3 linked regions of the Siphonobacter curvatus genome follow. The protein of the gene in region 2 interacts with the protein of the main gene of each other region in a pairwise test. Links are inferred from orthologs where the notes say so. Each region holds a gene or a part of one and is shown on either strand. Other genes may lie near its edges.

Region 1 (4,298 bases), 1.6 Mb from region 2 along the record:
GAAGTGATTCCGGGTCGGAAGTCCGTTGAATGATTCCTTCTTCGATGACTGTATGAGGTGTACGAGAGCTAAAGGCAAGGTACTTTTTACGACGGTTAAGTTTTAGTACATGAGCCACTTCCCAAACAATAAAAGACATCAACTCCACCATTTTGCCAGTGTAATAAATATCCTTACAAAAGGAAAAGAGGTGCTTGCTTAAATGTATGGGATGTTTAAGCGACAATGAAGCATACTTGGATGATAAAGCCATGAATTTATATCAATATAGGTTCTAATAAGTGATATCTATTTAGTTATCCACCGGTATTGATATTGGTTATCACGCATGATTAAACTTTCACGGAAAAACGTCTCCCGCTGGAACCTAACTTGCCCTCCTACGTTTTTCATCGTATCTTCAAGTTTGATTTTGTTGTAGGATAGAGAGCCCCGTTACTATGCATTTTTCCCATCTTCACTGCCATACCAAATTTTCCCTGCTCGATGGTGCCGCTGACATTGGCGGTATGTTCAAGAAAGCCAAGGCGGACGGACATTCGGCAGTAGCCATTACCGACCACGGTAATATGTTCGGCGTGTTCAAATTCGTGGCCGAAGCCGGAAAACACGGGGTAAAACCTATTGTAGGCTGTGAATTTTACGTGGTACAGGATCGGCATGAGCGGAAGTTTACCAAGGAAAAGAAAGACGTTCGGTATCACCAGCTGATGCTGGCTAAGAATGAAACGGGCTACCGAAATCTGGTCAAACTCTGCTCGCTGGGCTTTATTGAAGGCATGTACGGCAAGTACCCTCGTATCGATAAAACCCTGATCGAGCAATACCACGAAGGCCTCATTGCCACGACCTGCTGTATTGGAGCCAGCGTACCGAAAGCCATTCTGCGGAAGGGCGAAGAGGAAGGTGAAAAGGAGTTTCTGTGGTGGTTGAATATCTTCGGCGAAGACTTCTACGTCGAACTGCAGGATCACGAAATCCCCGATCAGAAGCGGGTCAATGAGGTGCTACTCAAGTTTGCCCGCAAGCATAACGTAAAGGTGATTGTTTCCAACGATAGTCACTACGTAGATCAGCAGGATGCCAACGCCCACGACATTTTGCTGTGCGTCAACACCGGTGAAAAGCAGAGTACGCCCTCGGCCAAGGACTTCTCGGATGACGAGGCCATGCCCCGCGGCTCGCGGTTTGCCTTTTACAACGATCAGTTTTATTTCAAGACAAAGAACGAAATGTTGCAGGTCTGGGGACACATTCCCGAAGGCCTGGACAATACCCAGGAGATTGTCGATAAGTGTTTCGATCCGAAACTGAAGAAAGACATTCTGCTGCCCAACTTCCCCATTCCCAACGAATTCAAGGTACACGCCGATGATACCCTGAACCAGTGGGAATACCTGCGTCACCTGACGTTTGAAGGAGCCCGCCAACGCTACGAAACCATCTCGCCCGAAGCCGAGGAACGCCTCAACTTCGAGCTGCATACCATCAAAACGATGGGCTTCGCCGGGTACTTCCTGATTGTAATGGACTTCATCAAGGCGGGGCGCGACATTGGCGTATTCGTCGGACCGGGCCGGGGCTCGGCGGCGGGTTCAGCGGTGGCGTACTGCATCGGGATTACGAACATTGATCCGATTAAGTACAATCTGCTGTTCGAGCGTTTCCTGAACCCTGACCGGAAATCCATGCCCGATATTGATACGGACTTTGACGATGCCGGTCGTCAGAAAGTCATTGATTACGTCGTCGAAAAATACGGTCGTAATCAGGTAGCCCAGATTGTGAGTTACACGGGGATGAAAGCCAAATCGGCCATTAAAGACGTAGGCAGGGTACTGGATTTACCGCTGGATGAGACGAATATCCTGACTAAACTGATTCCGGAAAAACCCCTGGATCTGAACCTGCAACGCGTCCTGCTGGCTCCCATCGACGGACCCGGCGGCGTGAAGGATAAAGAAGGCTGGGGCGGCGAGGAGATTCAGAATATCCAGAAGTTGCGGGATACGATGAAATCCAATACCGTCGCCGGAAAGGTGCTAACCGAAGCCCTGAAACTGGAAGGTTCCGTTCGGGGTACGGGTATCCACGCGGCGGGGATCATCATTGCTCCGATGGATTTGACGGAGATTATTCCCGTGTGTACCTCGAAAGATTCGGACTGGTTTATTACCCAGTTTGAAGGGAAAGTAATTGAGGATGCCGGGGTAATCAAGATGGACTTTTTGGGATTGTCCACGCTGACGATCCTGAAAAACGCTCTGGCTCTGATTAAGCAAAACCACGGCGTTGAGATTGATCTGGATACCTTACCGCTGGATGACGCCAAGACCTACGAGCTATTCCAACGCGGTGAAACCTACGCGATCTTCCAGTACGAAAGTCCGGGGATGCAGAAGTACATGAAGGAACTAAAACCCACGCGGTTTGAGGACCTTATTGCCATGAACGCCCTGTACCGACCCGGCCCAATTCAGTACATTCCTGAATTTATTGATCGGAAACACGGACGTAAACCCGTTGTGTATGACCTTCCCGAAATGGAAGAATACCTGGCCGATACCTACGGAATCACGGTGTACCAGGAGCAGGTAATGTTGCTGTCGCAGAAACTGGCGGGCTTCTCCAAAGGGGACGCCGACGTACTGCGGAAGGCCATGGGTAAGAAAGACCGGGCGACGCTGGATAAGATGAAGGGCAAATTCATGGAAGGAGCCGTAGCCAAAGGCCTGGATGCCAAAAAACTCGAAAAGGTCTGGACCGACTGGGAAGCCTTCGCTCAGTACGCCTTCAACAAGTCGCATTCGACCTGTTACGCGTTCGTAGCCTACCAAACAGCCTACCTGAAGGCCCACTATCCGGAAGAGTACATGGCGGCCAACTTAACCAACGAGCTGGGCGACATCAAAAAGATTACGCTCTTCATGGAGGAAACCCGCCGGATGGGTCTCGACGTATTAGGCCCTGACGTGAACGAATCCATCAAGGAATTCAACGTTAATAAGAAGAAGCAGATTCGGTTTGGCCTGGGTGGAATCAAGGGTACGGGCGATGCGGCCGTGGATAGCATCATTCAGGAACGAAATGCCAATGGTCCGTACCAGGATATTTTTGATTTCGTTACGCGGATCAACCTGCGTACGGTGAACAAGAAAACGCTGGAATCGCTGGCCTACGCCGGTGCCTTCGACAGCTTTGGCATTAACCGGGCGGCGTTTTTTGCCGATACGGGAACGGGTACGTTTATTGAAACACTGATTCGATACGCCAACAAACACCACGAAGAAAAAGCCGCCGCTCAGGTGTCCCTTTTCGGAGCGATGAGTGGGGGCGGCGGAGCCAACATGATGGCTCCCCGCGTACCGTCGACGGAGCCCTGGGCCCGGATGATCGAACTCAACCAGGAACGCGATGTGATTGGCGTATACATTTCCGGTCACCCGCTGGATGAGTTCCGGATTGAGCTGGATAACTTCTGCGATATTACGCTCGACCGTTTCCGCGATTCGGAAGAGGAAAAAAACTGGTACAACCGCGACGTCCGCATTGCCGGAATCGTGACCAAGTATCAGGAACGATACGCCAAGAATGGTAATCCCTTCTGTCTGTTTACGATTGAAGATTACGCCGGAAGCATGGAACTGGCCCTGTTTGGCGACGATTACGTCAAAATGGGTCAGTATGTAGCCCAGGATCGTTTCCTGTACATTCGGGGAAAACTACAACCCAGCTGGCGGAACCAGGGCCAGTACGAGTTCAAGGCGACCCAGATTCAGCTTCTGCCCGAAGTACGGGAGAAGATGTGTAAGCAGTTGAGTCTGGAGATTAACTTACAGGAAGTCAGCGGCGAATTGGTAGCCAGTCTGAGCGAGTTGTTCAAGCAGAATCCGGGCACCTGTAACTTATTCGTGAAACTCAAAGACTCGGAAAGTCCGGTAGAAGTAACGCTGCAAAGTCGCTTTAATAAAATCAACGTTTCGAATGATTTGATTAAGGGGTTGGAGCAGTTGGTGGGAAAGAACAGTTTTCGGTTGAATTAAGTGTTTTTAGTATAAAGGAAAGACCCACTGGCTTTGGTTGGTGGGTCTTTTTGTTTAAGCTACTTTTTGATTGCTGTTCATTGTGTTGCTTAACCTAAACGCCTATAAAGCAAGGGATCCTCAAAAAGAGGAAAAAAATAAATTTTGGTTTTTGATAACCTTATGTTGTTGATATCTATACTCTATAAATGAACTGAATTCTTAAGAATATAATCTTATAAGGACTTTTGTACAAAACCCTCACTTTTACCTTAA
Region 2 (2,963 bases):
CGTGAGGGGTGAGTTGGAGGCTATTTTCATTGCCCAGCATCCCGAAGTAGTGGTAAGTCATCGGATGCGGAGCTATATTCTTGGGCAGCTGGTTGTCGTATCCCTACTACTATTCTTTCTGATTCTCTGGGACCAGTACTGGCCCTTACCGTTACAAGCGGGGGGAGGGGTTTTCATTGTACTGAGCCTAATTAATATCGGAGCAATTCTGGAAAAGAAAACCTGGGTGTTGTACTTGGAATACGCCCGCTTATGCAGTCTAATCCTGACTGCGTACGCCCTGACTAATAACCCCTGGTGGCTACTGACGCTGAATCTGGCCAGTGTAGTGATTCTCTTTACGTCGAATTACCTCCGCCGTCAATACGTGCATTGGGTGTACAATGAAGCGAGATAACCGAGGTTCGAAAACAGGAACTCCGGGTAAAGTCTTAACTTGCCCGGAGTTCTTCATGTAACGTAAACCTACCATGGCACAACCTACCGAACAAACCCTCGTAGACGTACTCAATCGGCTAAAAAATCAGGGCTACACGTTGGATTTTAATCTGGAAACGGATGCTCTGCACTGTCCGCAGGAAAGTCTACGCCTGCAACCCGAAGACTTTGAAATTGTAGAAACGGTTCGTCTGGAAGGCATGTCCGATCCGGATGACAATCTCATTGTATACGCAATCGAATCACACGGCGGCCAGAAAGGTACGTTGATCAGTCCCTACGGCGTTTACGCGGAAGACAGCACCAGTGCCGAGCTAGCCGCTAAACTTGCGGTAAATAGAACGTAGTATGTCCCTTGTTTCTTCCCTGACAACCAAATTGCCGAAAGTCGGTACCACTATTTTTACGACCATGTCCCAACTGGCCGCCGAACACGGTGCCCTGAATTTATCGCAGGGATTTCCGGGTTTCGACGGGTCACCCGCCTTACTGGCACTGGTCGAAAAGTATCTACGAAAAGGATTCAATCAATACGCTCCCATGACGGGCGTACAGCCCCTCCGGGAGGCCCTGGCTCGTAAAACGGAAGTCCAATACGGACAAGGGTATCATCCGGAACGGGAAATCACCATCACATCGGGAGCTACTGAGGCTCTGTTCGCGGCCATCACGGCGGTGGTACGCCCGGGTGATGAGGTACTGGTATTCGAACCGGCGTACGATAGTTACGTTCCCGCCATCGAACTCAATGGCGGAACGCCCGTCTTTGTCACCCTGGACGCTCCTGATTTTGCGGTCGACTGGGAAGACGTACGCCGCAAGATCACTGACCGTACGCGACTGATCATTGTAAATACGCCTCACAATCCAACGGGCTATGTCTGGACTCGTAATGACCTGGATCAGCTGGCTGCACTCATTCAGTACCGCGACATCTGGGTGGTTGCCGATGAAGTCTATGAACACATCACCTTCGATACTTATAACCACGTATCGCTGGCTCAGCATCCGCAATTGCGGGAGCGTACGTTTGTGTGTGGGTCCTTTGGGAAAACTTTTCACGTAACGGGCTGGAAAGTAGGGTACTGCCTGGCTCCGGCTGAGCTGAGTACGGAGTTTCGTAAAGTGCATCAGTATTTGACCTTTAGTACGGTGACACCCATCCAGTACGCCTTGGCTGAGTATCTCAATGAACCCGAGCACTACAAATCCGTGGCGGCTTTTTATCAGCAGAAGCGGGACTTTTTCCTGCGACAACTGGCCGGATCGACGTTTCAATGGAAACCTTCGCAGGGAACGTTTTTCCAGAATTTATCTTATCAAACCAAAGTGCCGGACTATGAACTAGCGGTGCGGCTGACCAAAGAAATTGGCGTAGCTTCCATTCCGACGTCCGTGTTTTTTCATCAGAAAAACGACCATAAGTTGCTGCGATTCTGCTTTGCCAAAGACGAAGAGACGTTAGAAAAAGCTGCCGAACGCCTGTGCCAGTGGCCCGGCTTTGTGAGCTGATTTGATTCCTTTTAAAAGTACAGCGGTCTGTAGTACACGGACCGCTTTTTTTTCATTCATAAGTGTACTATTCGCTGAGGAAGGAAGGCCCGAAAAACTAAAAATGCCTCCGGAAAATCCAGCGGCATTTTTCACCTTGATTGCATACACACTTACTTAAACTCTTGCCCCAAAGGGACTATATCGAATCCTAACGATTGTCGTACAGGGCCGTCAGTAACGCACGGCTGTTGCAAGTATTCGTCAGATTTTCATCAATGAAATCAAACACGATTTGCCGCTGCCGATTAATGACGTACACGGCTGGGATATAAGCGTCATCGGAAATGCCCGACACGCGTTCCCACAGCGGATGGGAGTCTGAATACACCCCAAAACTCCGGGCAATCTGGTTATACCGATCATAGGCCAGATTAAAATCCAAATCCTTCGAATCGGCGAGTTGCTGGAGCATCGGAGCGGGCTCGTTGGATAAGACGAGCAGATCGCCACCCAAACCCCGAATATTTTGATGCAAAGCCTGCAAAAAGCTCAAGTGCGAAGTCGCATAGGCATTCCAGCAGGGGCAATAAAAACTCAACACTAGCGGACGATGCTGAACTAACTCTCCCAGGGTCAGTTCGGATTGCGTTTGAAACCGGTCGGCGAGGGTTGCGTTCCAGACACCGGAGCTGGCTTTCAGCTGAAAAGAAGGAGCCGTATGACCCTGGTTTAAAGGAAGAACCCGTTCCGGACGGCGATGGGGTAGTGGCTTTACTTGTACCGCAGTAATTACACCTGATTCATCTTCAATTTCGTACAGCATGTTCTCGTGGGGATTAAGCTTGATGTAGTGGCTGCGGCGGGAGTCGAACCCGCGTCGGAGGCTTTGCAGGCCTCTGCCTCTCCACTCGACCACACAGCCCGTGTTGAATAATTGATCTGAAAACGTTTAAGGTTTGGAAGGTTTAAAGTTTGATAATGGGTCTTTGATTACGGATACAAAGATATATTATAATTTATACTCTATAGAA
Region 3 (3,043 bases), on a different replicon or contig from region 2:
CGCGAATAGGCTCTGGCTACGGCGTAAATCAATACGAAAATAATGACGATTGCCACTAGCATATGGAGCGTAATGATCAAAGGCTTCAATTCGGTGGAAACCACTTTGGCTCCTAACCAGCCTTGAAAACCCATTAATACAAAGCTCACCAGCGAAAGCCAGAACAGCGAACGGTCTTTATTCCAGTATTTGAGTGACGTCAATAACGTAGCAAATACAAAAAGGCCCGCTAGTACGCCTACAAGTCGGTTTATGTATTCAGTCCAGGTTTTCACTGGATTAAACAGCACCTCCCCTTTGAGTTTGGCACCAAAGATTTCCTGATAATTTGCGGGTAATTGAGAGATATCCGTAGGTGGTACCCAAGTTCCGAAACATCGGGGCCAGTCGGGACAACCCATACCCGCTCCCGTACTTCGCACCACGCCACCTGCTACGACTACTAAGTACACAACAACAATCGTAGCAATGCCTAATTTTCTAAAGTTCATAGCGGCACGCTTGCTTCTACTAGGCAACAAAGATACAATCGAAATTATTCCCCCGATAAAAAGATTTCAATCCGTTGATTGGCTTGAATGCTAGAACGCATAAAAAAGAAAGGGCTCTGGAAGGAGCCCTTTCTTTTTTATGCGTTTGGTCAGCTACCGAATTAATGACCACCTGATTTGGCAGACACTTCTTTCTGGAAGACATGTAATTCTTCAATAGCTTTCTCTAAAGCAATTTGCTCCGTTTCTTCCGGTAAGTTAGACTCGGGCGTTGAAGAGAAAGGTACCGTTTGAGGAATATAGTCTTCTACTGCACCTGGTTTTGAATAATCGTAAGGCCAACGATATACGGCAGGGATAGGTCCTTCCCAGTTACCGTGACCCGGTACCACAGGAGCCGTCCATTCGATCGTGTTCGAACGCCAGGGGTTTTGTACGGACTTCTTACCCTTAAACATAGAGTAGAAGAAGTTCCAGGCAAAGAGACCCTGTGAAGCGAACGTAACGATAGCTGCTACACTGATGAACATGTTCAAATCAGCAAAAGAGTTCGTTAGATCGTACGTTGAGAACGAATAGTAACGACGGGGGAAACCGGCGATACCGATGTAGTGCATGGGGAAAAACACGCAGAATACCCCGATGAATGTAAGCCAGAAGTGAATGTAACCCAGCGTATCATTCATCATACGGCCATACATTTTAGGGAACCAGTGGTATACCCCAGCCATCAGTCCAAAGAAGGAGGCAGAACCCATTACTAAGTGGAAGTGAGCCACTACAAAGTACGTATCGTGTAATTGGATATCCAGAGCGGCATTACCCAAGATAATACCCGTAACCCCACCCGCAACGAAAAGCGATACCAGACCGATGGAGAACAACATAGCCGGTGTAAAGACGATGTTACCTTTCCACAGCGTAGTGATGTAGTTAAAGGCTTTTACAGCAGAGGGCACCGCAATGATCAGCGTCAGGAACATAAACACCGAACCCAGGAAGGGGTTCATACCCGATACGAACATGTGGTGAGCCCATACGATAAAGGCCAGTAAGGTAATTCCTAACATCGAACCAATCATGGCTCGGTAACCGAAGATAGGCTTACGAGAGTTCGTAGCAATAACTTCAGAAGTAATACCCAAGGCTGGTAATAATACGATGTATACTTCAGGGTGACCCAGGAACCAGAACAAGTGCTGGAACAGAATGGCCGATCCACCTTGCTGAGGCAACGCTTCACCACCGATGTAGATTTCAGAGATGTAGAAGCTCGTACCGAAGCTACGGTCAAAAATCAATAACAGAGCTGCCGCTAACAGTACAGGGAATGAAAGCAGACCCAATACGGCAGTCAAGAAGAATGACCAAATCGTCAGCGGAAGCTTGCTAAAAGACATACCCCGCGTACGCAGGTTGATAATCGTCGTGATGTAGTTCAAACCTCCCATCAACTGAGAAACAATGAACAAAGCCATCGAAATCAACCAAAGCGTCATCCCCATTCCTGAGCCATTAGAAGCCGTTGGAATAGCCGATAAAGGCGGATAAATTACCCAACCCCCGGCAGCTGGTCCCGTTGAAATAAACAGGGAAGCAAACATGATCAAACCAGCGACTAGGAAGAACCAGAACGAAAGCATGTTCAGGAATCCGGAAGCCATATCACGTGCTCCAATTTGTAAAGGAATCAAGAAGTTCGAGAACGTACCACTCAAACCTGCCGTCAGTACGAAGAATACCATGATGGTACCGTGCATCGTAACTAAAGCCAGATAGAATTCTGTTTCCAGTTTTCCTTCTGCATTGATCCAGTTGCCTAAAAGCCACCGCAGTCCATCCAGTTTCAAATCAGGAAAACCTAATTGAAGACGGAACAGAATGGAAAGCAATCCACCAATGAATGCCCAGATAATACCCGTTACCAGATACTGTTTGGCAATCATTTTATGGTCTTCCGAGAAGACGTACTTCTGGATGAAAGTTTGCTCGTGATGCTCATGCTCGTGCTCATGAACGTCATGAACGTCGTGATGATCGTCGTGAGTCAGTGCCATATCTTCTTTTTTAGTTTTTAAGATGCAAAATTAACGTAGGGAAGCAGTAGCACCCGAAGCAGCGGCCGTACTATCAGCCGGAGCTGCTTCTCCTTCAGGGGCAGACTCACCCGCGGGAGCTTCTTCAGCCGACTCCGTATACTTCATTGCTTTTGCTTTCAAACGAGCCGGTACACGATCCAAATAGCTAGTATTGGTAGCCAAGAAAGATTTCTGGGTTTTCAACCAAGCTTTGAAGTCGTCTTCTTCCAATACCACTACGTTCATTTTCATAGAGAAGTGACCCTGGCCACAAATCTCCGTACAGTTGAGACGATACTCGAATTTAGGATCGTTCGTCTCGGCTTTCATCTCGTCCGTTGTTTTCGTTGCCGTAAACCAGAATTTGGTAGGCATACCTGGCACCGCATCCATTTTCACCCGTAAGTGAGGAAGGAACACGCTGTGCAGTACGTCACGTGCACGAATTTTCAATAATACCGGCACCCCTTTGGG

The links.
Region 1: the proteins of C5O19_RS08415 (region 2) and dnaE interact in binary tests that used the Escherichia coli proteins (3 or more experiments, as listed by UniProt). The link is inferred for Siphonobacter curvatus from one-to-one orthologs.
Region 3: the proteins of C5O19_RS08415 (region 2) and C5O19_RS23080 interact in binary tests that used the Escherichia coli proteins (3 or more experiments, as listed by UniProt). The link is inferred for Siphonobacter curvatus from one-to-one orthologs.

What each region holds. Positions count from the first base shown.
Region 1 is NZ_PTRA01000001.1:3,688,397-3,692,694, reverse strand. Bases 102-4,243 are described here. They hold dnaE (DNA polymerase III subunit alpha), read left to right. Parts: upstream 102-440; coding sequence 441-4,043; downstream 4,044-4,243. Other genes in these bases: C5O19_RS15285 (beta propeller repeat protein), read right to left, coding at 102-139. In the rest of the region: more of C5O19_RS15285, read right to left, coding at 1-101. UniProt on the Escherichia coli protein: DNA polymerase III is a complex, multichain enzyme responsible for most of the replicative synthesis in bacteria. This DNA polymerase also exhibits 3' to 5' exonuclease activity. The alpha chain is the DNA polymerase catalytic subunit.
Region 2 is NZ_PTRA01000001.1:2,055,094-2,058,056, forward strand. Bases 62-2,868 are described here. They hold C5O19_RS08415 (methionine aminotransferase), read left to right. Parts: upstream 62-786; coding sequence 787-1,950; downstream 1,951-2,868. Other genes in these bases: C5O19_RS08405 (sterol desaturase family protein), read left to right, coding at 62-397; C5O19_RS08410 (phosphoribosylpyrophosphate synthetase), read left to right, coding at 471-785; C5O19_RS08420 (redoxin domain-containing protein), read right to left, coding at 2,141-2,755. Also shown: more of C5O19_RS08405, read left to right, coding at 1-61. UniProt on the Escherichia coli protein: Shows aminotransferase activity with methionine and histidine as substrates, and to a lesser extent also with phenylalanine.
Region 3 is NZ_PTRA01000007.1:55,415-58,457, forward strand. Bases 101-2,987 are described here. They hold C5O19_RS23080 (cytochrome c oxidase subunit I), read right to left. Parts: upstream 2,549-2,987; coding sequence 653-2,548; downstream 101-652. Other genes in these bases: C5O19_RS23075 (COX15/CtaA family protein), read right to left, coding at 101-491; C5O19_RS23085 (cytochrome c oxidase subunit II), read right to left, coding at 2,579-2,987. In the rest of the region: more of C5O19_RS23075, read right to left, coding at 1-100; more of C5O19_RS23085, read right to left, coding at 2,988-3,043. UniProt on the Escherichia coli protein: Cytochrome bo(3) ubiquinol oxidase is the terminal enzyme in the aerobic respiratory chain of E.coli that predominates when cells are grown at high aeration.